Regions from separate parts of the Streptomyces sp. NPDC051020 genome, predicted to be linked through region 2. Evidence: riboswitches for the same ligand, from Rfam matches in the RefSeq annotation. Region 2 holds a riboswitch; each other region holds the start of a gene.

Region 1 (5,784 bases), on a different contig from region 2:
GGAGCAGCAGGCCGCGGCGCTCAAGGCCGAGTACGAACGGGACACCGCGATCAAGCGGGCCGGCTTCCTCGCCGAGACCGAGCAGTACAACGCCCGCGCCGCCCAGGCCGGACCGCTCGCCCAGGCCAGGGCCTCGCACGAGGTCATCGAGGAGCAGACCGCACTGGCCGAGCGGCAGGCGGCGCTGGCCGCGCAACGGCTGGAGGCGGAGGTCAGGCGTCCGGCGGACGCCGAGGCGTACCGGCAGCGCACACTCGCCGAGGCCGCCCGGGACCAGGCGAAGTTCCAGGCCGACGGCAGTGCGTACGCCGAACGGACCGTCGCCCAGGCGCAGGCCGACGCCAACACCGCGCGCGCCGCCTCGCTCCGGGACGGCAATCAGGAGCTGATCGCGGCCAACCGGATCGTGGAGAACCTGCCGGCCCTGGCCGACGCGGCCGCCCGCGGGATGTCGGGGGCCGACCTCACCGTGCTCAACGGCACCAACGGTGTCAACGAGATGGCGGCGGGCGTGGTCAGTCAGGGGCTGGCGATCCTCCACGCAATCCAGCGCGGTGCGAACACGGCGAAGCCGGTGGTCCACGCGAAGCGGGCCCCGCACATCACCGACTCGAACTGAGACCGACCGGCACATGGGAGGCGGCGTCGCGGGGCAGTGGTGGGGGCGGACGGGGTGCAGGCGGATCAGTACATGGTCAACCGGGCGTCCCGGATGGCGTAGAGTTGTGTTCACCGACGCGGGGTGGAGCAGCTCGGTAGCTCGCTGGGCTCATAACCCAGAGGTCGCAGGTTCAAATCCTGTCCCCGCTACTGAAAAATCAGGCCCGGCACGCAGAGAGCGTGCCGGGCCTGATTCGTGTTTTCCGTCCCCCCTTCGGCCGATGCGGAGTCGCCGCGCGACGCCGCTCCGGCAAGCCTGGTCAGTGAGGTGCGGCACCGTCCGCAGCCAGGCACGTACCGGGCAGGAGACCGTGGGGCGTATCGGGCAGGAGACCGCAGGAGCCGCTGCGCGTACCGGGCAGGAGACCGCAGGAGCCGCTGCGCGTACCGGGCAGGAGAGCACAGGTGGGGATGGCGGAGAAGCTGCGCGGGGTGCGGGGCGGGGGCGACAGCCCGTCCCGGCAGATCGTCGGCGCGCTGCCGACGTTTCTGATCGTCGCCGGGCTCGTGTTCGACATCCTCACCCCGCCGCCGTTCACCGCCGTGCCGCTGTTCGTGGCGGCCCCGCTGGTCGCCGCACCGTTCTTCTCACGGACGAGCACCGTCCGTATCGGCGTCGCCTCGCTGCTCTCGATCCTCGTCCTGCGGATCCAGAGCGGCACGGTGCTGCAGGTTGTGCCGTCCCTCGAGGTCATCACCGTGCTCACCGCCTCGATCCTCTCCCTCTTCATCAACGGAGTCGTCACGCGCGGCAATGAGCAGCTGGCTTCGGCGCGGGTCATCGCGGAGACCGCCATGCGGGCCGTGCTGCCGGAGCCGAACGACTGGATCGGCGGGCTGCAGGTTGCCGCGCGGTACGAGGCGGCGCAGGCGGACGAGTTCGTAGGCGGCGACCTGTTCGCCGTGGTGGACACCCCGCACGGCGTGCGGCTGGTGGTCGGGGATGTGCGGGGCAAGGGGCTCGACGCGGTCGAGGCGGTGGCGGTGATCATCGGCGCGTTCCGGGAGGTCGCCGAGCACGAGGCTTCGCTGGAGGACGTGGCGCAGCGGCTGGAGTGGGCGCTGGCACGGGAGGGGGAGCGACGCGGCGGGATCGATCCGGTCGAGGGCTTTGTCACCGCCGTACTCGCCGAGATCCCGCACGGTGGTGCCGAGGTGCGGATCGTCAACCGCGGCCACCCCGAGCCGCTGCTGCTCCACCCCGACGGAAGGGTGGAGCTGCTGGTACCGAGCGTGCCCGCGCTGCCGCTCGGCATGGGGCTGGGGGTGTGGCCGGACCTGGCTGACGCCTGGGGGCTGGCCGCCGGGACGGCGCTGCTCGTCTACACCGACGGTCTCTCCGAGGCGCGCGACAAACATGGGGTGTTCTACGACCCGGCGGCCCGACTGAGTGGGCGGATCTTCCCCGGGCCCGAAGAGCTGCTGTCCGCGCTGACCGATGACGTACGGCTGCACACGGGCGGCAAGTCCACCGACGACATGGCGCTGGTCGCGGTCGTACGGCCCGCGGAGGGGCAGCCGGAGCGGCGCAGGACCGTGAAGATCGTGAGGCGCGGGCAGGACTGAGGCGCGGCTGCGGTGAGCACACGAGGCCTATGCCACGGTGCGTAATCGAAGAGTGCCGCTCTGCATAATGTTTGACGCAGCGTCAGAAAAACGGTAGCGACTGAGTCCGGGTCAACTCGCCCGATTCCGACCGGTTGTGTCCAGTAAAGTCCAGGCCAAAACCGTGAACGATCAGTGGGAACAGCTTGGAATCAGGCCTGTGCGTCTATTAACGTTCGATAACGCAGCGCGGTCGTCCCAGCCGTCGTCAGTGGCGGCACCGTGCGCGAGCGCCGAATTCCGCAAGGGAACCGGGGAACCACCTCCATGGGGTGAATCGGACATCTGTGTCTCGTGAGAGGCAGAGGAATCCGTAGGAGACCTTCCTGCTCCGAACCCGTCAGCTAACCCGGTAGGCGAGAAGGAAGGAAAGGAGTGCGCCCCCGTGGCGTCCAACAAGCCTGCCCCCGAAGCCCCTTCCCGGTTCGGCTCCGACTTCACCACTGAGTACGCCTCCGGGACGGACACCGAGTCCGGCACTGCGCTCACCGCCGAGTTCGGGACCGAAGGCCTCGGAGGAACCGACCGGTCCTGGGAGGAATGGAACCCCACCGAGGAGTCCGTCCGCCCCGTACGCGGCAGGCACCGCGTCGCCAAGCAGCGCAACGGGCTCGCCCGTAGCTCCACGGTTCTCGGCGTCGGCGTCATCGCGGCCGTCGGCGCGGGCGGCATGGCCACCGCGCAGAGCAAGCCGCCGGTCTCCATCTCCCTTCCCGATTCCCTCGCGGACAAGCTCCCCGACGCCAACTCCCTCCCCGGCGTGGGCGCACTGTTCTCCGAGGAGTCCGCCGCCGACCAGGCCCAGACCGCCGCCGCACCGCTGACCAGCGCGGGCATCACCACCGCCGAGGCCGAGCAGGGCGCCACCGACGCCGGCGAAGCGCTCCGCGCCCGCATCCTCCAGCAGGCCGAGCAGCAGCAGAGCGCCGCCGACGCGGAGGCCAAGGCTGCCGAGGAGAAGGCCGCCGCGGAGAAGGCGGCAGCCGAGGCGAAGCAGAAGCAGGACGTCGCCGAGGCCAAGGCCGAGGCCAAGGCCGAGGCCGCGAAGAAGAAGGCGGAGGAAGAGGCGAAGGCCAAGGCCGAGGCCGAGCGGCTCGCCAAACTGGCCGCCAGCTACGCCATCCCCACCTCCTCGTACACGATCACGTCGACCTTCGGCCAAGCCGGTTCGATGTGGTCCTCCGGCTACCACACCGGTCTCGACTTCGCGGCGCCGACCGGCACCCCGATCAAGGCCGTCCATACCGGCACCATCAAGTCGGCGGGCTGGTCCGGCTCCTACGGCTACCGCACGGTCCTGGAGCTCGAGGACGGCACGGAGCTGTGGTTCTGTCACCAGTCGTCGATCAACGTCAGCGTCGGCCAGAAGGTCACCACCGGTGAGACCATCGGCCGCGTCGGCGCCACCGGAAATGTGACGGGTCCCCACCTCCACCTGGAGGTCCACACCTCGAGCGGCACGGGCATCGACCCGATGACCTGGCTGCGCGACAAGGGCCTCACCCCCTGACCCGATGAACGCGGGCCGGCCCCACCGGCCCGCCACCGATCCCCGGCAGTCCTGACGCTCACCCCCCGACGTCAGGGCTGCCGGTCCGTTTGGCCACGGCTTTCGCGTGCACCATGCATGGAAGAGCAGCACTGCTGGAATCCGTTGATCCGCAGGGCGAGCTCCAGGACTCCGCCGCCCGCGCCGGGCTCGCCGCCGTCCCTGGAGCTGGCGGAACTCACCGAGGCGTCCGCCTGACCCGTCACCAGGGATGCTGGGGCGGTCGGTTCCCGTAGCGCTGCTGTCCGTGGGGCGGCTGGTGATACGGCTGCCCAGGGGGCGACAGGTACGGGTTGTGGCCGCCGTACGGCTGGTACTGCTGCGGAACCGGCGCCGGGGCCATGGAGTGCGGGCGCAGACGGCCCGTCGCCTGTGCCGCGTACGCCAGGGCGGGGGCGGCCACGTCCCGGCGCTGCCAGAGGTGGTGCAGCAGTTCCAGCTCACGGGCGGTGAAGTCCGGTTCCACCGCCCCGCGGCCGGCCCGGCGGCGCAGGAACGCCAGGGACGTGGCGAACGACTCGTACTCGGCGACCGCCCGCGCCGCCGCCTGGCCGCGCGCCTTGGCCTGCGCCTTGGCGTGGCTCCGTACCTGAGCCGCGATTCGGCCGTGAGTGCCGTGGGCGGGGCCGTAGGCAGGGGCGTACCCGTAACCCAGGGCTCCGTACCCCGCTTGCGCGTGCCGCTGGCGCGCCAGGTCCCGGGCCAGGCCGCGGGCCCGCATCGAGGAGAGCGCGAGCGGCTCGGCCGGGGTCAGCCAGCCGGCGGCCGCGTACGCGGGCAGCTCGGTCGCCAGGGTGCGCAGCTCCCGCTGGCGCGACCAGATCGCCAGCCAGGTGACCAGTCCGAAGACCGGGACCATGAACACCCCGTACACGACATAGAAGCCGTACGGGCCGAACGTCCCCGAACCGTTCCACAGGGCGTGCATGCCCATGGCGAGGATCAGTCCGAGCAGCGGCAGCGCGATGCGGCGGATGCGGTGGCGGGGTGCGCTGAGCGCCGCGAAGCCGAAGCCCAGGCCGGTCAGCACGGTGAAGAGGGGGTGCGCGAACGGCGTCATCACCCCTCGTACGAAGAAGGTCGCGGCCGTCACCGACGCCAGGCCCGAGTTGCCGATCTGCTGGTCCTCGCCGAACGCGTTGCCCAGGTAGAGGATGTTCTCGGTGAAGGCGAAGCCCGTCGCGGTGAAGCCGGCGACGACGACGCCGGCGACGACACCGCCGAAGTCCCGTCGCCGGAACAGGAAGATCAGCAGGACGGCCGCCGCCTTCGCGCTCTCCTCGACGACGGGCGCGATGACCGTGGCCCCGAGGGTGTCCGCGCTCGCCGGGTCCGCGGTGGCCGTCGCGATCCAGCGGGTCGCGAACGAATTGGCGATGATCGCGATCAGGGCGGCGGCGCATGCACCCCAGGCGAAGGCGAACAGCAGATTCCGCCAGGGTTCGGGTTCGACCCGGTCCAGCCAGCGGAACGCCGTCATCAGGAGCGGGACGGGCAGCACGGCCAGACCCAGCCCGACCAGGAACCCTTCGGTGCCGGTCTGGGCGCGGACCAGAGCCAGGATCACCAGCCCGCACAGCGCGAGCACGGTGAAGACAGCGGCGATACGGAACGTCTTGCTTCGCCAGACCATGCCGACGCGGCGCGGACGGTAGCGCCACTGGCCCCGCTCCGGCACGGCCGCCAGGATCTCGCCGACCCGCTGCTCCTCGAGGAGCGGGACGGCCGGCTGCGACTGTTGCTGCTGGACAGACCCGTCGGACACCCCACGACCCTAGCGAGGGAGACTGACAGCTGACCATGGGGCAATGCGGTGCGCGTACCGCCCCGTCAGGGAATCTGCGGCTCAGCCAGGGGTGAGGAGCCAGTCGCGGTGGAAAGGTCAGCTGCGGGCGAAGAGCAGGTCGTGCACGACATGGCCCTTGTCCAGGCCCTGCCCCTCGAACCGGGTCAGCGGACGGAACGCGGGC
Region 2 (5,784 bases):
CTCCGTCATCTCCTTCATGACGCCGTTCGCCTCCAGCGTGCCGATCGCGGAAGCCGCGCGCGGGCACGTCAGGTAGTACGTCGTCGGGAACGGCGTACCGTCCTCCAGCCGCGGGGACGTCTCGACCACGTCCGGGTTGCCGCACGGGCAGCGGTGCGCGATCGCGCGCAGCCCGCGCGGCGGGCGGCCGAGCTGCTGCTGGAACGCGGCGATGTCCGCCTCGGTGGGTGTGGTGGACTCGGTCTGGGGAGGGGGCGTTTCCATGCCTGCCTTGGATCTACTCGGATGCGTGAACTACGGCTCCGCACAGTGCTGCGGAGACGAGGTGAACAAGGGAATGAGAAGTCAGTTGCGGTCGGCGCTGTCCACGCCGTCCCACAGGTTGGAGTGCCACGGCCGGTCGGTCTCCTTCGCCCCTCCGCTGCGCTCCTTCGCCGCGTCGGGGTCGATCACCGTGTAGCTGGTCTCCCCGGGAGTCACGTAGTGCAGGTGCTCCCGGGCCAGCCGCCGGACGTACGCGTCGTCCTGGAGGCGCGCCTTCTCGTCGCGCAGCTCCTCGGTGCGCTTCTCGGCCTCCTGCGCCAGCCGCTCCTGGTCGGCGATGTCGTCACGCTGCGACACGTACTGCCGCATCGGGTACGCGAGCGCCACCACCAGGGAGCAGACGACCAGGGCGAGGAACGCGGCCCGGCCGGTGAGCCGGGAGCGGCGGGCCTGGCGGCGATTCTGGGACCGGTAGACGCGGGCGGCGGTCTGCTCACCGAGCAGTCGCAGCCGGGTCGCGGTGGAGAACCGGTCCCGGTCCTTCGCGGCCATGTCTCCGCCTCCCACTACGCACGTCCGTCCCCGCACACGGTACGGGACCGAGTGCGGGGACGGACGGAGGCCGTGGCCTTTGCCCGGTACCGGGCCTGCGATCAGCCCTTGCTGCGCTGATCAGTTCGCGGAGCGCTGTGCTGATCAGTTCGCAGAGCGCTGTGCTGATCAGTTCGCAGAGCGCTGTGCTGATCAGTTCGCAGAGCGAAACCGCGGGAACGCGGAGCGGCCCGCGTACACCGCCGCGTCGTCGAGGATCTCCTCGATGCGCAGCAGCTGGTTGTACTTGGCGACGCGGTCCGAGCGGGCCGGGGCGCCGGTCTTGATCTGGCCGCAGTTCACCGCGACGGCGAGGTCGGCGATGGTGACGTCCTCGGTCTCGCCGGAGCGGTGGGACATCATGCACTTGAAGCCGTTGCGCTGGGCCAGCTCGACGGCGTCCAGGGTCTCGGTCAGCGAACCGATCTGGTTGACCTTGACGAGCAGGGCGTTGGCGGAGCCCTCCTCGATGCCGCGGGCCAGGCGCTCCGGGTTGGTGACGAACAGGTCGTCGCCGACGATCTGCACCTTGGCGCCGAGCTTCTGGGTGATGACGTTCCAGCCGGCCCAGTCGTCCTCGTACAGCGGGTCCTCGATGGAGACCAGCGGGTACGCGGAGACGAGTTCCTCGTAGTACTCGGTCATCTCGGCGGCCGAGCGGGACTTGCCCTCGAACTCGTACGTGCCGTCCTTGTAGAACTCCGAGGCGGCGACGTCGAGCGCGAGCGCGATGTCCTTGCCCGGGACGTAACCGGCCTCCTTGATGGCCTCGATGATGAGGTCCAGGGCGGCGCGGTTCGACTCCAGGTTCGGCGCGAAGCCGCCCTCGTCACCGAGACCGGTCGACAGGCCCTTGGTCTTCAGGACCTTCTTCAGCGTGTGGTAGACCTCGGCGCCCCAGCGCAGCGCCTCGGAGAAGGACTCCGCGCCGATCGGCGCGATCATGAACTCCTGGATGTCCACGTTGGAGTCGGCGTGCGACCCACCGTTGAGGATGTTCATCATCGGGACGGGCAGCAGGTGCGCGTTCGGGCCACCGAGGTAGCGGAACAGCGGCAGGTCCGCGGCCTCGGACGCGGCGTGCGCGACGGCCAGCGAGACGCCGAGGATGGCGTTGGCGCCGAGCGAGCCCTTGTTCTCGGTGGCGTCCAGGTCGAACATGGCCTGGTCGATCAGCCGCTGCTCGGTGGCGTCGTAACCGACGAGCTCCGGGCCGATCTGCTCGATCACGGCGAGGACGGCCTTCTCGACGCCCTTGCCCTGGTAGCGGTTGGGGTCACCGTCGCGAAGCTCAATGGCCTCGAACGCACCGGTGGAGGCGCCGGACGGCACGGCAGCACGGCCCGTGCTGCCGTCGTCGAGGCCAACCTCGACCTCGACCGTGGGGTTTCCGCGGGAGTCGAGGATTTCCCGGGCTACGACGACGTCGATGGACGGCACGAGGCATCTCCTTCTGGGATATGACGCTGGTTGTGCAGGGTCGCTTTGGCCTTGCGACAAGAGCCTAACCGGCTGGGCCGCCTCGGTCCGCCGACCGCCCGCCCCCTGGGACGGAAAAGGACCCAAGGGCACTCATAGCAGGGCAACGGTGCAGATTTCTACTGACCGGTATCGACAACAGTTGAACTCTGAGTACGAAAAACCCCGACCCGGCACGTACGGGGGAATCCGCGCCGGGTCGGGGTGCTCGGGGAGGAGAGAGCCCGTATCTACGGGGAGCCCGTGTCCACGGAGCGCCCGTCCTACTTCGTCAGGTGGAGCTGCTGACCCGGGTAGATCAGGTCGGCGTCCTCGACGATGTCCTTGTTCAGCTTGAAGAGCTGCTGCCAGCCGCCCTTCACCTTGTGCTGCGCGGCGATCTTGCTGAGCGAGTCGCCGGACTTCACCTTGTACTCGCCGTCACCCTTGGCGACCTTCTCGCCGGTCGGCGTGGTGACGGTCTTCTTGGGGGCGGTGCCACGGTCCGCGCGGGAGGCAGCGGGGGCCTCGGTGCGCTCGGCCGGCTTCGGCGCGGCCTGCTTCGACTCCTGCGCCGGGGCGCTCTGCTGCGTGGTGGAGCCGGTGTCGACACCCGGGTCGACACCGTCGTTGGTGAGGCCACCGGCGTGGGCACAGCCCCAGGCACCCGGGCCCTGCATGGCGAGGAGCTTCTCGGCGGTGGCGATCTGCTGAGCCTTGGTGGCGAGGTCGGCGCGCGGGGCGTACTGCGTACCACCGGCGGCGGCCCAGCTGGACTGCGAGAACTGCAGGCCGCCGTAGTAGCCGTTGCCGGTGTTGATGGACCAGTTGCCACCGGACTCGCACTGGGCGACGGCGTCCCACGTGGCGACGGAGGCGGCGGAGGCACCCGTCGCACCCATCAGGGGAGCGGCGATGGCGACACCGGTCACACCGGCGAACGTGGCGACGCGGACGGCCTTGGACGGGCGGCGGTGCTTGCCCTTGCTGTTCAGCAGCATGGAACTTCTCCTCACCGACGCCTACGAGGTGAGCTGTCGGGTTCGGGCCAAGTGAGTTGCCCGGTCGCACGTCCTAGCACGCGACTTCACCCCGAGCCGGTCCTGACGGTCTTTCGACCATCGGGCCCGGCGGCTTACCTGGGTCCCCCGCTCCTGCCTACGGCGCCTTACGCGTCTGTTCCCTTCGACCGACGGCAGGATTCGGCGTGACGGTCGACGGGGCCCGCGGTGCGAGCGGTTCCGACCGTAAACGTATGCAACCTCGACATTCAAAGATGGGCATAACGGACAATCAGTCCTTACCTGCATCCGACTGCGCAGCGTTTTCGCAGGTGAGGGGTCATGCGGACGGACCCGGCGGACGCGACACGCCAGTTGACGCAAAGAGACCCATGTCTCACTTACGCATAAGCGGACATAGGTCCCTGAACTACCCCGATTTTTGGGGTGCTTTTAGCTGCTTATCGGACTGCCCTCACTTCGACTTCACGTCGAGATCGAGGCTCTGGCCAGGCAGGATGAGGTCCGGGTCGCCGCCGACCGCACCCTTGTTCGCCTCATAGAGAGCGGGCCATCCACCGCGAACCTTCTGCGCGTCAGCAATCACCGAAAGGTTGTCGCCCGGCCGGACGGTGTAATCGCGGTCGGCCGCCGTCGCGCGCGTGTCGCGCCTCTCACTGTTACCGCGGGAAGCATGCCGGCCCGAGTCCCGGCCGCCGCCCCTGCCCGCGCCCTCGCTCACCTCGGGCGCCGGTGCGCCGCGGTGCTTACCACCCGCCTCACTGTCGGACGAGCCAGACTTCTGGGGCGAGTCGGATGAATCAGACTTCTTGGAGGGTGACGTGGATGACGGCCCTGCCGACGGCTTGTGCGACGCCTTGCCCGAAGACGCGGCGGATCCCTTGGCCGACCCCTTGGCGGACCCCTTGTCGGACGGCGCCTCGGACGCCTTCCCGCGCTCCGCCGGTTCGGCCGACGACACGATTCCCGGGTCGACCCCCGGCGACCCCCCGTCCTCCGTGAGCCCGGAGATGGCCGCACAGCTGGGCCACGCCTTCGGCCCCCGGTCCTCCAGGACCTTCTCGGCGACCGCTATCTGCTGCGAGCGGCTGGCGAGGTCGGCGCGCGCGGCGTACGCCTCACCGCCGTACGACTTCCAGTCGTCCTGCGAGAACTGAAGACCGCCATAGGAGCCGTTGCCGAGGTCGGCGCTCCACATGCCGCCGCTCTCGCACTCCGCGACCCGGTCCCAGGTCGTGGCGTCGGCGGCGTGCGCACCGGCCGCGCCGAGCAGGGGAATAGCGATGGCCGAACCGGTCACGCCTGCGGCGACGACGATCGCGGGTGCCTGGCGAGGGCGACGGTGCCTGCCGTTCGCGGAGCCCATGGGATTGCCTTCCGTGTGACTGACAAGGTGAGTCGAACGGTGAACGTAGCGGCACTCGAACACTTGTCACAAGTCGATGCAGCGCAGATCACGTGAAAGTCACAGCGTTGACAGAGTGTCACCTCGATCGGAACGCCGACCGGGACCGAACTCCACCGGAAGCGTGCGCAGTCCACGCATGATGAGTCCGCCACGCCACCGCACATCGGTAGGTTCCACCGCAAGCCGCAGATCCGGGAGGCGCCTCAACAGTGTGGCCAGGGCAGCCTGTCCCTCCAGTCGGGCAAGCGGTGCTCCCAGGCAGTAATGGATGCCGTGCCCGTATCCGAGGTGCTGATTGTCACGCCGCGCGAGGTCAAGGGTGTCCGGGTCCGCAAACCGCTCCGGGTCCCGGTCGGCGGCGGCGAGCACCACCAGTACGGGGTCACCCGCCGCGATCCGCTGCCCGCCGAGGGTCAGCGGCTCGGTGGCGAACCGCCAGGTCGCCAGCTCCACCGGACCGTCGTACCGCAGCAGTTCCTCGATACCGGTCTCCAGCAGCCCGGTCTCCCCCGCGTCGAGCGAGCGCTGCAGCCGCTCCCGCTGCTCCGGATTGCGCAGCAGGGCGTACACCCCGTTGCCGATGAGGTTGACCGTCGTCTCGAATCCCGCGAAGAGGAGGATGAAGGCCATGGCGGCGGCCTCGTTCTCGGTGAGGTGCTCGCCGTGGTCACTGGCCCGGATCAGCCCCGAGATCAGGTCCTCCCCCGGGTTCTCCCGCTTCCGGTGGATGAGCTCCGCGAGATAGCCGCGCATCTTCTTCACCGACCGGGCCACCCCGCCACGCGGACCGCCGCCGTGGCGGATCATCATCCCCGCCCAGTCCCGGAAGTCGTCCTGGTCCTCACGCGGGACGCCGAGCAGGTCGCAGATCGCATAGATGGGGAGCGGGAACGCGAAGTCGTGGATGAGGTCCGCGGATCCCTCCTCGATGAAGTTGTCGATGAGGTGGTCCGTCAGCTCCTGCACCCGCGGGGCGAACTCGGCGACCCGGCGCGGCGTGAACGCCTTCGAGACCAGCCGGCGCAGCCTGGTGTGGTCGGG
Region 3 (5,784 bases), on a different contig from region 2:
CGTCGTCGTCGGGGTGCTCATCGCCATCGGCTTCAGCGCCCTGGTGGGTCTGAACTGGTGGAGCCTGGGTCTGACGATCTTCAGCTCGCTGATCATCGGACGGGTGGTGCGGGTGGACGAGTTCGTGCCGGAAGTCGCCATCAGCGCGATGTTGGTCCTCGGCGTCTCCCAGGTCGCCGCCACCGCCTGGGACCGCGTTCTGGAGACCCTGATCGGTGCGGGCGTCGGCCTGTTGTTCAACCTGCTCGCGCCGCCCGTATGGGTGCAGAACGCAGGCGTGTCCATCGACGAACTGGCGCGGGAGATGGGACAGATGTTCCGGGCCATGGGCGAGGAGGTCGGCGGCCACATCTCGGTCGCGCAGGCAGCTGCGAGACTGCACGACGCCCGCAGACTGGACCACGACATCGTGGCCGTCGACGCCTCGCTCCGGCAGGCCGAGGAGAGCCTCCTGCTCAACCCCCGGATCCGGCAAGGTCTTCTGTACCGCATCGTCCTGCGTACCGGACTCGACACACTGGAGATCTGTGCCGTTGTACTCCGTGTGCTGGCCCGCACGCTGACGGACCTGGCCAAAGCCCGGACCGGGGAAACCATGTTCCCGCAGGACGTGGCCGCCTCGCTCCGGGAACTCTTCGCGCAGATGGCCGACGCCATCGAGAGCTTCTCCACGCTGATCACCACTCCGGTGTCCGCCAATGCCGAGGAGGCGGAGTCGCGACTTGCCGCCGCACTGGCCGCCAGCCGCGCCACTCGGGACGTGGTGGCCGACCTCCTGCTGGAGGACGTTCAGGAGCACCCCCGACAGTGGCAACTGCACGGTGCGCTGCTCGCCGAGGTCGACCGCATTCTGGATGAGCTGGACATCGACAAACGCGCCGAACGCCTTGGCGAGGAACTCGACCGCCACTCCGCTGAACTGCACGAACGCCATCCCCGGATCGCCGCAATTCGGCGGCGGCTCGGCAGCCACCGGGCCCCGCAGCCGACAGTCCCGGGAGGGTGAGGGCGAGGCGATGGGACATCCGTTCCTGGCCGGTTTCGAGCCGGGGGAGAACGGGCTCCGGAACATCGAGGCCGAGGAATATGACGAGGGATGGGAGCTGCTCCGGCCCATCGCGCACCCGGTCGCCCAGCCGACCCCGGGTCCCCAGGGCACGGTTCCCGCGGACTGGGAGTGGCAGCTGCACTGAAGCCGCGCTCCTCATCCACCGGCAGGCGTACAGGGCGTCAGGCACGGGTCGGTGATCCCGCCGGGACAGGCGAGACGGTCGATGTCCCAACCGGCGCGCCCCGCTCCGGCCTGATAGGCGCTTTCGTAGAAGGCGAGTACAGTCGCACGGGGATCGCCCTCGGCGCGGGCCGCGTCGTACGGCAGTACCGCCAGGTGGCTGCCGCCACGATCCACCCATTGCGCCGACACCGGAGTGAGCGGTTCCTCCGCCAGCCGCGCCGGTTCGGGAGCGGTGTACGAGTAGAAGGCGGGCGCGGCGAAATTGTCGTCACCGAACCAGAAACCGAAGCTGATCACTTCCCGGGAGTAGGCCTCCCGCGTCACCGGGTCGATCTGCGCGGGCTGGTCGATCTGACGCTCCGAAAAGCGGGTGTGAGCGATATCGAAGGTGTGCCAGAAATGGTGCACGGGACTGACTTTCCCCGAAAACCGCGCGGCGAATTCCTCCAGTACCAACGCCACTTGACTGAGGACCTGCCAATACCGGTTTGCCTGTTCGGGATCGTATGCCGCGTGCTCCGTGTCCTCGGCGAACGGCCGGTCGGCGTCGGACAGATCGAATGGCTTGGGGAATTTGATATTCACCTCGATACCCAGCGCGTCCAGGGCGGCCATGACCTTCTTGTGGAAGGTAGCCACAGACTGGCCCGAAAGCGGGAACGAGACCGTCACGCCGTCCAGTCTTGTGATGACGAGTTGATGGCCGACGAAGTCGAAGTCCACCGTGAAAATCGGGTTGCCGTCGATCTGTCCCATGGGGCGGGTGGTGATACCCCGGCCAGTGAGGTGAAACGGAACGTTCCACCAGTGATTGCGCCGGACACCGGCCGCGAGACGGATCTTTCCGACGATCTGCGCGAAGCGGTGGAGCGTCTCTTTGGTGTCACGCCACTCGGCGAGCGGCATGGGCGGGAACAGCTCCATCGCCATCACTTCTCTCGTGCTGCCGGACAGTCCCGGCGGGTGGGCAGGGCGTTCTTCCGCACCATCATGGCCACGCCGAAGATGTACGGCACCTTGTGCGGCCACCATGGTGTCGTTCGCGTGAACCTGCACGACCTGGCCGGTGGGCGGCCACTCGCGCGCCGCAGTCGGAGCAGGCAGATGACGCGCGACTGCTCCCGGTCGCCTCCCCGGGGGGACGCCCTTCCCGACGAGCCGAAGCCCGAATGCCTGCCCCTGACGTCAAAATCTCCCGAATGTCCCAATTTTGGCGATAAGGGGAAGTTGCTCGCCGTTCTGGTGAACGTGCAACCCGTGCGGGCCCGAGGACTTTCGTGCCGGGCAAATCGCCCTTTTCGGGCCGAGTGGTGAGAGTCACCTTCCGGGCCCGCGGACGAAGCGGCGTGCCGCCCGGTTCCCTTCTGTGCCAAGAAAGTTGGCTTCGCGGACCGGGGTGGATTGCGAAAATTTCCGCGACTCGATCTTGTAAATGAATTGTGATCGAGAAATGTGGGCTTGTTCAGGTCGGAGTTTCTCGCCTACGGTCACCGTCAATCCGGATGGAACGCCGAATCCTGCCGCCGTCCGGGAACCCGACCACTCACGTACGGCAGGAGCGGGGGACCCACGTAAGCCGCCGATCCGGTATCCGGAACGGCTAGGGGTGAAGTCGTATTCCCATACGGCGAGGCAACTCCAGCCTCAACCCGACAGCTCACCTCGTAGGCGACGGAGAGGAATACGCCATGCCCGCACAGGTTAACCACCGTCGCCGTAAGTCCAGTTCGCTGACTCGCGGACTCATCGCCGTGAGCACGGGCGGTGCCGCTCTCGCGCTTCCGATGATCGGGGCAACCGTTGCCTCGGCAGCGCCGGCGCAGCCTGTCACCGCCGCCGTCGCCAAGACAGCGGCGCCCGCTGCCGCCCCCGCCAAGCCGACTGCCGTGCGGGCAGCTACGCCCACCGTCTATTCCGTGATAGCCGGTGATTCCCTTTACAAGATCGCCCTGAGCCATTCCGTGAGCGGCGGTTGGCAGCAGCTGTACAAGGACAATCGAGCGGTCATCGGAGCCGACCCCGGCGTCCTTCACGCGGGCCAGAAGCTCACCATCGGCGCCACCGCGCCCGCGGCAGTCGCATCCACGACGGCCGCGAGCACTGCCGCCGCCGTCACCGCGAAGCCCGCGACGTACACGAACGACCTCGACGGCTGGATCAAGGAGTCGCTGGCCGTCATGGCCCAGCACGGCATCCCCGGTAGCTACAACGGCATCCACCGCAACATCATGCGCGAGTCCGCGGGCAACCCCCGGGCCATCAACAACTGGGATTCGAACGCCGCCAAGGGCACGCCGTCCAAGGGTCTCCTGCAGGTCATCGACCCCACGTTCCGCGCCTACCACGTGCCCGGTACGTCGATGGACCCTTACGACCCGGTCGCCAACATCACGGCCGCGTGCAACTACGCCGCCGCCAAGTACGGCTCGATCGACAACGTGTTCGGGGCCTACTGACGCCCGGTTGGGTTGATTCGGGCATGACGGGTGGCGAAGGTCCGATGGGGCTTCGCCACCCGTTCCCGTCGGTGTCGCGCACGGGGGGCGATTCAGAAGTCGATCCGCATGACGATTCGCCCGAGTGTGGGCCTGCCGACCTCGACGAACCCTGCGTCGGCGAAAGCGTCACGGCTGCCGACAGGGAGCTCGCCCCAGGGGGTGACGGCACCCGGCCGATCGAGGAAGGCCACCGCGGCCGGCCCGCCTGACGCACGGCGTTGCCCGTCCGGGGCGCCTCGATCGGGCGCATGTTACCCATCGGTATGTAGTGACTTAACATGCGAACCGCAGTAGAACCAGTTTCACTCTCTGGAGAGTGAGGCGTGTCACATGAGTGACTCTAGCATGCACAATGCAGGCCCGAAGGGCGTTTCGCGTCGCAGGTTCATCACAGGAACTGGTTCTATTTTAGGAGCCGTGGCCCTCGCAGGCCACACCACCCCGGCCCAGGCCGGGGTCGGCTCCGCAACCGCCCCGATCGACTCCGGGGCCCATGTCCAGGCCCTGGTGATCGGCACCGGATACGGCGGCTCCGTCGCCGCACTGCGTCTCGCCCAGGCGGGCGTCGACGTGCACATGGTCGAAATGGGCATGGCCTGGGACACCCCCGGCCCGGACGGCAAGATCTTCGCCAACACGACAAGCCCGGACAGCCGGTCGTACTGGCTCCGCACCAGGACCAAGCAGCCCCTCAGTAACTTCCTCGGCTTCCCCATCGACAAGAACATCGCTCGCAACACGGGGATCCTCGACGCCGAGGAGTTCAGCGGGATCACCGTCTACCAGGGCCGCGGCGTCGGTGGCGGATCGCTGGTCAACGGTGGGATGGCGGTCACTCCCAAGCGCGAGAACTTCGGAGCCGTCCTCCCGTCGGTGGATGCCGACGAGATGTACGACATCTACTACCCGCGCGCCAATGCCGGGCTCGGGGCCGGCACCATCGACCCGGCCTGGTTCGACACCGCCGCGTGCTACCAGTACGCCCGGGTCGGCCGTGAGCAGGCCCAGCGTGCCGGCTTCCCGTTCGTCTTCGTGCCCACCGTGTACGACTGGGACTACATGAAGCAGGAAGAGGCAGGAACCGTCCCCAGGTCCGCGCTGGCCGGTGAGATCCTCTACGGCAACAACTACGGCAAGAAGTCGCTGCAGAAAACGTACATCGACCGGATCAGGGCCACCGGCAGGGTCGTCATCTCGCCGCTCCACAAGGTCACTTCGGTCGCCCCGGCAGCAGGTGGCGGTTACACGGTCGTCATCGACCAGATCGACACCGGCGGTGTCACCACGGCCACCAAGACGGTGACCGCCGACCGGGTGTTCTTCGCGGCCGGCAGCGTGGGCACCAGCAAGCTGCTGGTGAAGCTGAAGGCCACCGGCGCGCTCGCCGGCCTGAACAACGAGATCGGTAAAGGGTGGGGCGACAACGGCAATGTCATGTGCGGCCGGGCCAACCACATGTGGGACCCGACCGGCAGCCTCCAGGCGTCCATTCCCACGGGCGGCATCGACAACTGGGCCGCCGGTGGCGCGTTCGCCGAAGTCGCGCCGCTGCCGACCGGGATCGAGACGTACGCGTCGTTCTACCTGTCCATCACCAAGAACCCGAACCGGGCCGAGTTCTCCTGGAACGCCGCGACGGGCACGGTCGACCTGAACTGGCAGACCGCCTGGAAGCAGCCGTCCATCGATGCCGCCAAGACGATCTTCGACCGGATCAACCAGAAGGAGGGGACGATCTACCGGACCGATCTCTTCGGCACCTACAAGATCTGGGGTGACCACCTCACGTACCACCCGCTCGGCGGCGCGGTGCTGAACCGGGCCACCGACAACTATGGCCGCCTGCACGGCTACTCCGGCCTGTACGTCATCGACGGCTCGCTGATCCCCGGCAATACCAGCGTCAATCCGTTCGTCACCATCACCGCGCTCGCCGAACGGAACATCGAGAAGATCATCGCCACCGACCTGTGACGGTCAACGGCCGGGCAGCGCGCACCTGGTGTCGAGACCCAGCACATGGTTGAGCCGGCCGAACGCCAGCCATGATCC
Region 4 (5,784 bases), on a different contig from region 2:
CGATGGCCCCGTGCTCGCCCCAGCAATCGGCCGGGCAGGCCGGCTGCTCGACCGAGTACATCCAGGCAATCTTGCGGCGTAGCTGGGTGAGCAGCGCGATGAGCCCGGGGCTGCCGGACGCCTGGGCGAGCGTCTCGTGGAACCAGTCGCCCAGGGAGCGCAGATCCTCCCCCGCACCCCGCCTCGCTCTGTCCTGACCCAGCCTGACCAGGCCGCGCAGCACCTTGATGTGCGCCTCGGTGCGGCGTTGCGCGGCACGGGCCGCACCCAGCGGCTCCAGCAGCATCCGTACCTCCAGAAGGTCGGCGGCCTCCTGTTCGGTGGGCTCGGCGACACAGGCACCGGCATGTCGGCGGGTGACCACGAAGCCCTCGGACTCCAGGGTGCGCAGCGCTTCCCGCACGGGGACACGGGAGACCCCGTAACGACGCGCGAGCAGCTCCTCGGTGAGTCTGCCGCCGCGTTCGAAGACACCGGAGACGATGTCGTCACGGATTGCCGTGCATACCGATTGCGCCGGAATACGCATGTCCGAACCTCCGCCTTAATCCCCCGCGAAACGCGGCCGATCGACGCATGTGCCGTGACTCTATTGCAAGGCGACTGCATTTCCGAAGCCGGTCCGAAAACCATGAATATCTTCTGGCCCGGGGACGGTTCCGCGGGGCGGTTCGGCAGGAACGGACACGCCGAAGGCCCCGGGGGAAGCCGGGGCCTTCGGCGCATGGGGACGGGACGTCGGTCAGACGTTCACGCCATGGGCGCGCAGGTACGCCACGGGGTCCATGTCGGAGCCGTACGAAGGCGTGGTGCGGGCCTCGAAGTGGAGGTGCGGTCCGGTGGAATTGCCGGTCGAGCCGGAGAGGCCGATCTGCTGGCCCGCGCCGACGCTCTGGCCGACGGAGACGCCGATCGACGAGAGGTGGCCGTACTGGGTGTACGTGCCGTCCGTCATCCGCAGCACGATGTTGTTGCCGTATGCGCCGCCCCAGCCCGCCTCGACGACCGTGCCGGCGCCGACGGCGACGACGGAGCTGCCGGAGGCGGCGTGGAAGTCGATGCCCGAGTGGCGACCGGAGGACCAGAGGGATCCGCTCGACTTGTAGCCGGTGGTGACGTACGAACCGGCGACCGGGAGCTGGTAGGAGCCCAGGCGGGTGCGCTCGGCGGAACGGGCGGCGCGGGCCTTCGCGTCACGGGCCGCCTTGGCGCGGGCCTCGGCCTTGGCCTTCGCCGCCGCCTCGGCCTTGGCCTTCGCCGCCGCCTCGGCCTTGGCGGCCTCAGCAGCCTTCGCGGCGACGTCGGCCTGGCGTTTCTGCACCTCGGCCTGGGTGGCCACCTGGTCGGCGAGGGCATCCTCGATGGCGACGATCTGGGTCAGACCGGTTTCATTGCCGGAGGGGGCCTCGGCATCCGCGGCGAGGGCCGGAGAGGCCAGTCCGCCGATGACGCCGGTGGTCGCCAGTGTCGCGACTCCGGCGACGCGTGCGCTCCTGCGCTTCAGGCGGCTCGGGGCACGGTGCTTCCCGGTGGGGCGAGTGAACGCCATGAAGTAGCTGGTCCTTTCCTTCCTTCTCGCCTACCGGGTTAGCTGACGGGTTCGGAGCAGGAAGGTCTCCTACGGATCCCCGGCCTCACAGGAGGTCGCGGCATCCGATTCACCCCAGGGACTGCATGGGTCCCCGGCTCCCAAGGCTCGCGCCTGACGGGGACTCGGCGATCACTGCCCGGCGCCACGGATGCGGCATACGAGTGACGGACAGCGGAGCCGACGCTAGGCGGGGGCACTTTCATTCACCAAACGGACAGGGTGCTTTGTAGCGCATCCCACAGGGCAAGCAAGACGTTTTCGTCTCGAATCGGGCAAAAAGGAAGACCCTGGCGAGAAGCGACTCGCCAGGGTCTCTCTTCGCCCCTTTTTGTGGGACTTTGGTGCATCAGCCGGTGACGACTGAAACCTCTCCGATGCCCAACGCCCTGACCGGCTCCTCGATCTGCGCGGCGTCGCCGACGAGAATCGTGACCAGCCGGTCCACGGGGAAGGCGTTGACCACGGCTGCGGTCGCCTCGACCGTGCCGGTCTCGGCCAGGCGGGCGTACAACTGCGCCTGGTAGTCGTCCGGGAGGTGCTGCTCGACCTGGTCGGCGAGCGTGCCGGCGACGGAGGCAGCCGTCTCGAACTTCAGCGGGGCGACACCCACGAGGTTCTGCACGGCGGTCTCGCGCTCGGCGTCGGTCAGCCCCTCGGCCACCAGGGTCCGCAGGACCTTCCACAGGTCGTCGAGCGCCGGTCCGGTGGACTCCGTGTCCACCGAGCCGCTGATCGCCAGCATCGCCGCGCCGGTCACCCCGGAGGCGGAGTCCGGGGCCGTTGAGCGCAGGACCTGCCCGAAGGCCCGCACGCCGTAGGTGTAGCCCTTCTCCTCGCGCAGCACCCGGTCCAGCCGGGAGGTGAGTGTGCCGCCCAGGCAGTAGGTGCCGAGGACCTGAGCCGGCCACACGCTGTCGTGCCGGTCGGCGCCGATGCGGCCGATCAACAGCTGCGTCTGCACAGCGCCCGGACGGTCGACGATCACCACGCGGCCGGTGTCGTCGGCGGTGATCGGCGGGACCGGACGGGGCTCCACAGTGTTCCCGGTCCAGTCGCCGATGGTGTCGGCGAGCAGGGCGTCCAGGTCGATACCGGTGAGGTCGCCGACGACGACGACGGTCGCGGTGGACGGCCGGACATGGGCCTCGTAGAAGGCGCGCACGGCCGCGGAGTCGATCCGCTCCACCGTCTCCTCGGTGCCCTGGCGCGGGCGTGACATCCGCGACGTGGCCGGGAAGAGCTCCTTGGAGAGTTGCTTGGCGGCACGCCGGGCCGGATTGGCCTGCTCGTGCGGAATCTCGTCGAGCCGGTTGTTCACCAGTCGCTCGATCTCGCTGTCGGCGAACGCGGGCGCCCGCAGCGCCTCGGCGACCAGCCCGAGCGCCTTGGCCAGCCGGGAGGCCGGAACCTCCAGGGAGACCCGCATGCCGGGATGGTCGGCGTGCGCGTCGAGGGTGGCGCCGCAACGCTCCAGCTCAGCGGCGAACTCCTCGGCGGAGTGCTTGTCGGTGCCCTCGGAAAGGGCCCGCGCCATGATCGTGGCCACGCCGTCGAGCCCCTCGGGCTCGGCGTCCAGGGGGGCGTCGAGGAAGATCTCGACCGCGACGACCTGCTGGCCGGGACGGTGGCAGCGCAGCACCGTCAGCCCATTGGGCAGGGCGCCGCGCTCGGGTGCGGGAAAGGCCCAGGGCCTGGCCGTGCCGGGGGTCGGCTGCGGGTGGTACTCCATCGATACTCCAGTCGCGGCAGCGTCGGTCACTTGTCCGCCCCTTCGTGCGCGTCGGTGTCGGTGTCCGTCTCATCGGCTTCCGCGTCGGCGGATTCGGCCGGCTCGACCGGCTCGTAGACGAGCACCGCCCGGTTGTCGGGGCGCAGCTGGGCCCTGGCCGCCGCCTGGACCTCGTCCGCGGTGACGTCGAGGACCCGCTGGACGGCGGTCAGGGCGAGCTGCGGGTCGCCGAACAGCACGGCGAACCGGCAGAGTTCATCGGCGCGGCCCGCGACCGTACCGAGTCGGTCCAGCCACTCGCGCTCCAACTGTGCCTGAGCGCGCTCCATTTCCTCGGGCGTGGGGCCCTCGGCGGCGAATCGGGCCAGCTCCTCGTCGACCGCGGCCTCGATCTGCGCCACCTCGACACCGCCGGACGTCTTCACGTCCAGCCAGCCGAGCGAGGGCGCGCCGGCCAGCCGCAGCAGCCCGAAACCTGCCGCAACGGCCGTGCGGTCGCGGCGGACCAGGCGGTTGTGCAGCCGGGAGGACTCGCCTCCGCCGAGCACGGTCAGCGCGAGGTCCGCCGCGTCGCACTCCCTGGTGCCGTCGTGCGGCAGCCGGTAGGCAGCCATCAGCGCCCGTGCCGGGACCTCCTCGTGGACCTCTTCGCGCAGCTGCTCGCCGATGATCTCGGGGAGCGTGCCGTCGCGCGGCGGCTGCTTGCCGTCGTGGGACGGAATGGAGCCGAAGTACTTCTCGATCCAGGCGAGCGTCTGCTCGGGGTCGATGTCGCCGACGACCGACAGCACCGCGTTGTTGGGCGCGTAGTACGTACGGAAGAAGGTCCGCGCGTCTTCGAGCGTCGCCGCGTCCAGGTCGGCCATCGAGCCGATCGGGGTGTGGTGGTACGGGTGGCCCTCGGGGTAGGCGAGGGCGGTCAGCCTCTCGAACGCCGTGCCGTACGGAACGTTGTCGTACCGTTGGCGGCGCTCGTTCTTGACGACGTCCCGCTGATTCTCCATGGACTCGTCGTCGAGCGCGGCGAGCAGCGAGCCCATCCGGTCGGCTTCGAGCCACAGGGCCAGTTCCAGCTGATGCGTGGGCATCGTCTCGAAGTAGTTGGTGCGTTCGAAGCTGGTCGTCCCGTTGAGGGAGCCCCCGGCGCCCTGCACCAGCTCGAAGTGTCCGTTCCCCTTGACCTGTCCGGAGCCCTGGAACATCAGGTGCTCGAAGAGGTGAGCCAGACCCGTGCGCCCCTTGACCTCGTGGCGCGACCCGACGTCGTACCAGAGGCACACCGCGGCGACCGGGGTCAGATGGTCCTCGGAGAGCACCACGCGCAGGCCGTTGGCCAGACGGTGCTCGGTCGCTGTCAAGCCGCCGGAGCCGGCCTGGGCTGTGGCCGTGTGACCCATGGGCATGTACGTCCCTTCGATCGCGATACTGGATTTCCTGCGAGACCTGCCACTGTAAGCAAGCGCACCGACACCTGGCGAAGTTCCCGTGCCGGGGAAGTTCGCGTGAAAGAGCGCTTGGTCCTGTCCGGCCGGTCTTCGTGGATCAGCCTGCGGCGTATGGTGCGGTGCATCGCAAGGCGGAGGATCGTCCTCGTACTGGACGTACTGGGACGACTCCGACAACGCGGCGAGGTGCCGTGCCAGACGTCGCGGACCCACGAAGGCCGGCCGGACAGGGCCTAGGGACGGGTCGAGGTCGGCGTTGTCAGTGCGGCGGTCCACAATGGTCGGCGTCAGAACCAGAGGTTGCCCGAACAGATCTGTGAAGGAGTCGCAGCAGCGATGGCCCGCCGCAGTACGAAGACCCCGCCGCCGGACGACTTCGAGGAGAAGATCCTCGACATCGACGTCGTCGACGAAATGCAGGGCTCCTTCCTCGAGTACGCGTACTCGGTGATCTACTCACGGGCCCTGCCGGACGCCCGCGACGGCATGAAGCCGGTGCACCGCCGCATCGTGTACCAGATGAACGAGATGGGGCTGCGCCCCGACCGCGGCTATGTGAAGTGTGCCCGCGTCGTCGGCGAAGTCATGGGCAAGCTGCATCCGCACGGCGACGCGTCGATCTACGACGCGCTGGTCCGGATGGCGCAGCCGTTCTCGATGCGGCTCCCCCTCGTCGACGGGCACGGCAACTTCGGCTCGCTCGGCAACGACGACCCGCCGGCCGCCATGCGGTACACCGAGTGCCGGATGGCCGACGCCACGTCGCTGATGACGGAGTCGATCGACGAGGACACCGTCGATTTCCAGTCGAATTACGACGGACAGGAACAGGAACCGGTCGCCCTCCCCGCCGCCTATCCGAACCTCCTGGTCAACGGAGCGTCCGGGATCGCGGTCGGCATGGCGACCAACATGCCGCCGCACAACCTGGGCGAGGTCATCGCCGCCGCCCGCCACCTGATCAGGCATCCGGGCGCGGACCTGGAGACCCTGATGCGGTTCGTCCCCGGACCCGACCT

What was found. A riboswitch is a leader RNA that binds a small molecule or an ion and turns the genes downstream of it on or off. The one in region 2 is predicted to bind cyclic di-AMP.
Positions count from the first base shown of each region.
Region 1: another riboswitch for cyclic di-AMP. It lies ahead of AB0N06_RS11750 (M23 family metallopeptidase); the one in region 2 lies ahead of AB0N06_RS16360 (transglycosylase family protein).
Region 3: another riboswitch for cyclic di-AMP. It lies ahead of AB0N06_RS36020 (LysM peptidoglycan-binding domain-containing protein); the one in region 2 lies ahead of AB0N06_RS16360 (transglycosylase family protein).
Region 4: another riboswitch for cyclic di-AMP. It lies ahead of AB0N06_RS07335 (M23 family metallopeptidase); the one in region 2 lies ahead of AB0N06_RS16360 (transglycosylase family protein).

Region 1 covers NZ_JBFBCG010000016.1:65,215-70,998, forward strand. The annotation lists gene AB0N06_RS11735 (SPFH domain-containing protein) at 1-619, shown strand, start outside; tRNA gene AB0N06_RS11740 (tRNA-Met) at 737-810, shown strand; gene AB0N06_RS11745 (PP2C family protein-serine/threonine phosphatase) at 1,072-2,226, shown strand; cyclic di-AMP (ydaO/yuaA leader) riboswitch at 2,487-2,639, shown strand; gene AB0N06_RS11750 (M23 family metallopeptidase) at 2,651-3,775, shown strand; gene AB0N06_RS11755 (PrsW family glutamic-type intramembrane protease) at 4,017-5,579, opposite strand; gene trmB (tRNA (guanosine(46)-N7)-methyltransferase TrmB) at 5,697-5,784, opposite strand, start outside.
Region 2 covers NZ_JBFBCG010000026.1:8,721-14,504, reverse strand. The annotation lists gene AB0N06_RS16375 (DUF501 domain-containing protein) at 1-264, opposite strand, end outside; gene AB0N06_RS16370 (septum formation initiator family protein) at 346-816, opposite strand; gene eno (phosphopyruvate hydratase) at 1,009-2,295, opposite strand; gene AB0N06_RS16360 (transglycosylase family protein) at 2,598-3,314, opposite strand; cyclic di-AMP (ydaO/yuaA leader) riboswitch at 3,318-3,531, opposite strand; gene AB0N06_RS16355 (transglycosylase family protein) at 3,790-4,701, opposite strand; gene AB0N06_RS16350 (cytochrome P450) at 4,801-5,784, opposite strand, start outside.
Region 3 covers NZ_JBFBCG010000132.1:2,154-7,937, reverse strand. The annotation lists gene AB0N06_RS36035 (aromatic acid exporter family protein) at 1-1,006, shown strand, start outside; gene AB0N06_RS36030 (hypothetical protein) at 1,017-1,193, shown strand; gene AB0N06_RS36025 (DUF5996 family protein) at 1,205-2,158, opposite strand; cyclic di-AMP (ydaO/yuaA leader) riboswitch at 2,733-2,918, shown strand; gene AB0N06_RS36020 (LysM peptidoglycan-binding domain-containing protein) at 2,923-3,690, shown strand; gene AB0N06_RS36015 (hypothetical protein) at 3,783-3,923, opposite strand; gene AB0N06_RS36010 (GMC oxidoreductase) at 4,063-5,706, shown strand; gene AB0N06_RS36005 (carboxymuconolactone decarboxylase family protein) at 5,710-5,784, opposite strand, start outside.
Region 4 covers NZ_JBFBCG010000009.1:6,152-11,935, reverse strand. The annotation lists gene AB0N06_RS07340 (GntR family transcriptional regulator) at 1-529, opposite strand, end outside; gene AB0N06_RS07335 (M23 family metallopeptidase) at 743-1,549, opposite strand; cyclic di-AMP (ydaO/yuaA leader) riboswitch at 1,562-1,729, opposite strand; gene AB0N06_RS07330 (pitrilysin family protein) at 1,938-3,320, opposite strand; gene AB0N06_RS07325 (pitrilysin family protein) at 3,347-4,723, opposite strand; gene AB0N06_RS07320 (DNA topoisomerase IV subunit A) at 5,102-5,784, shown strand, end outside.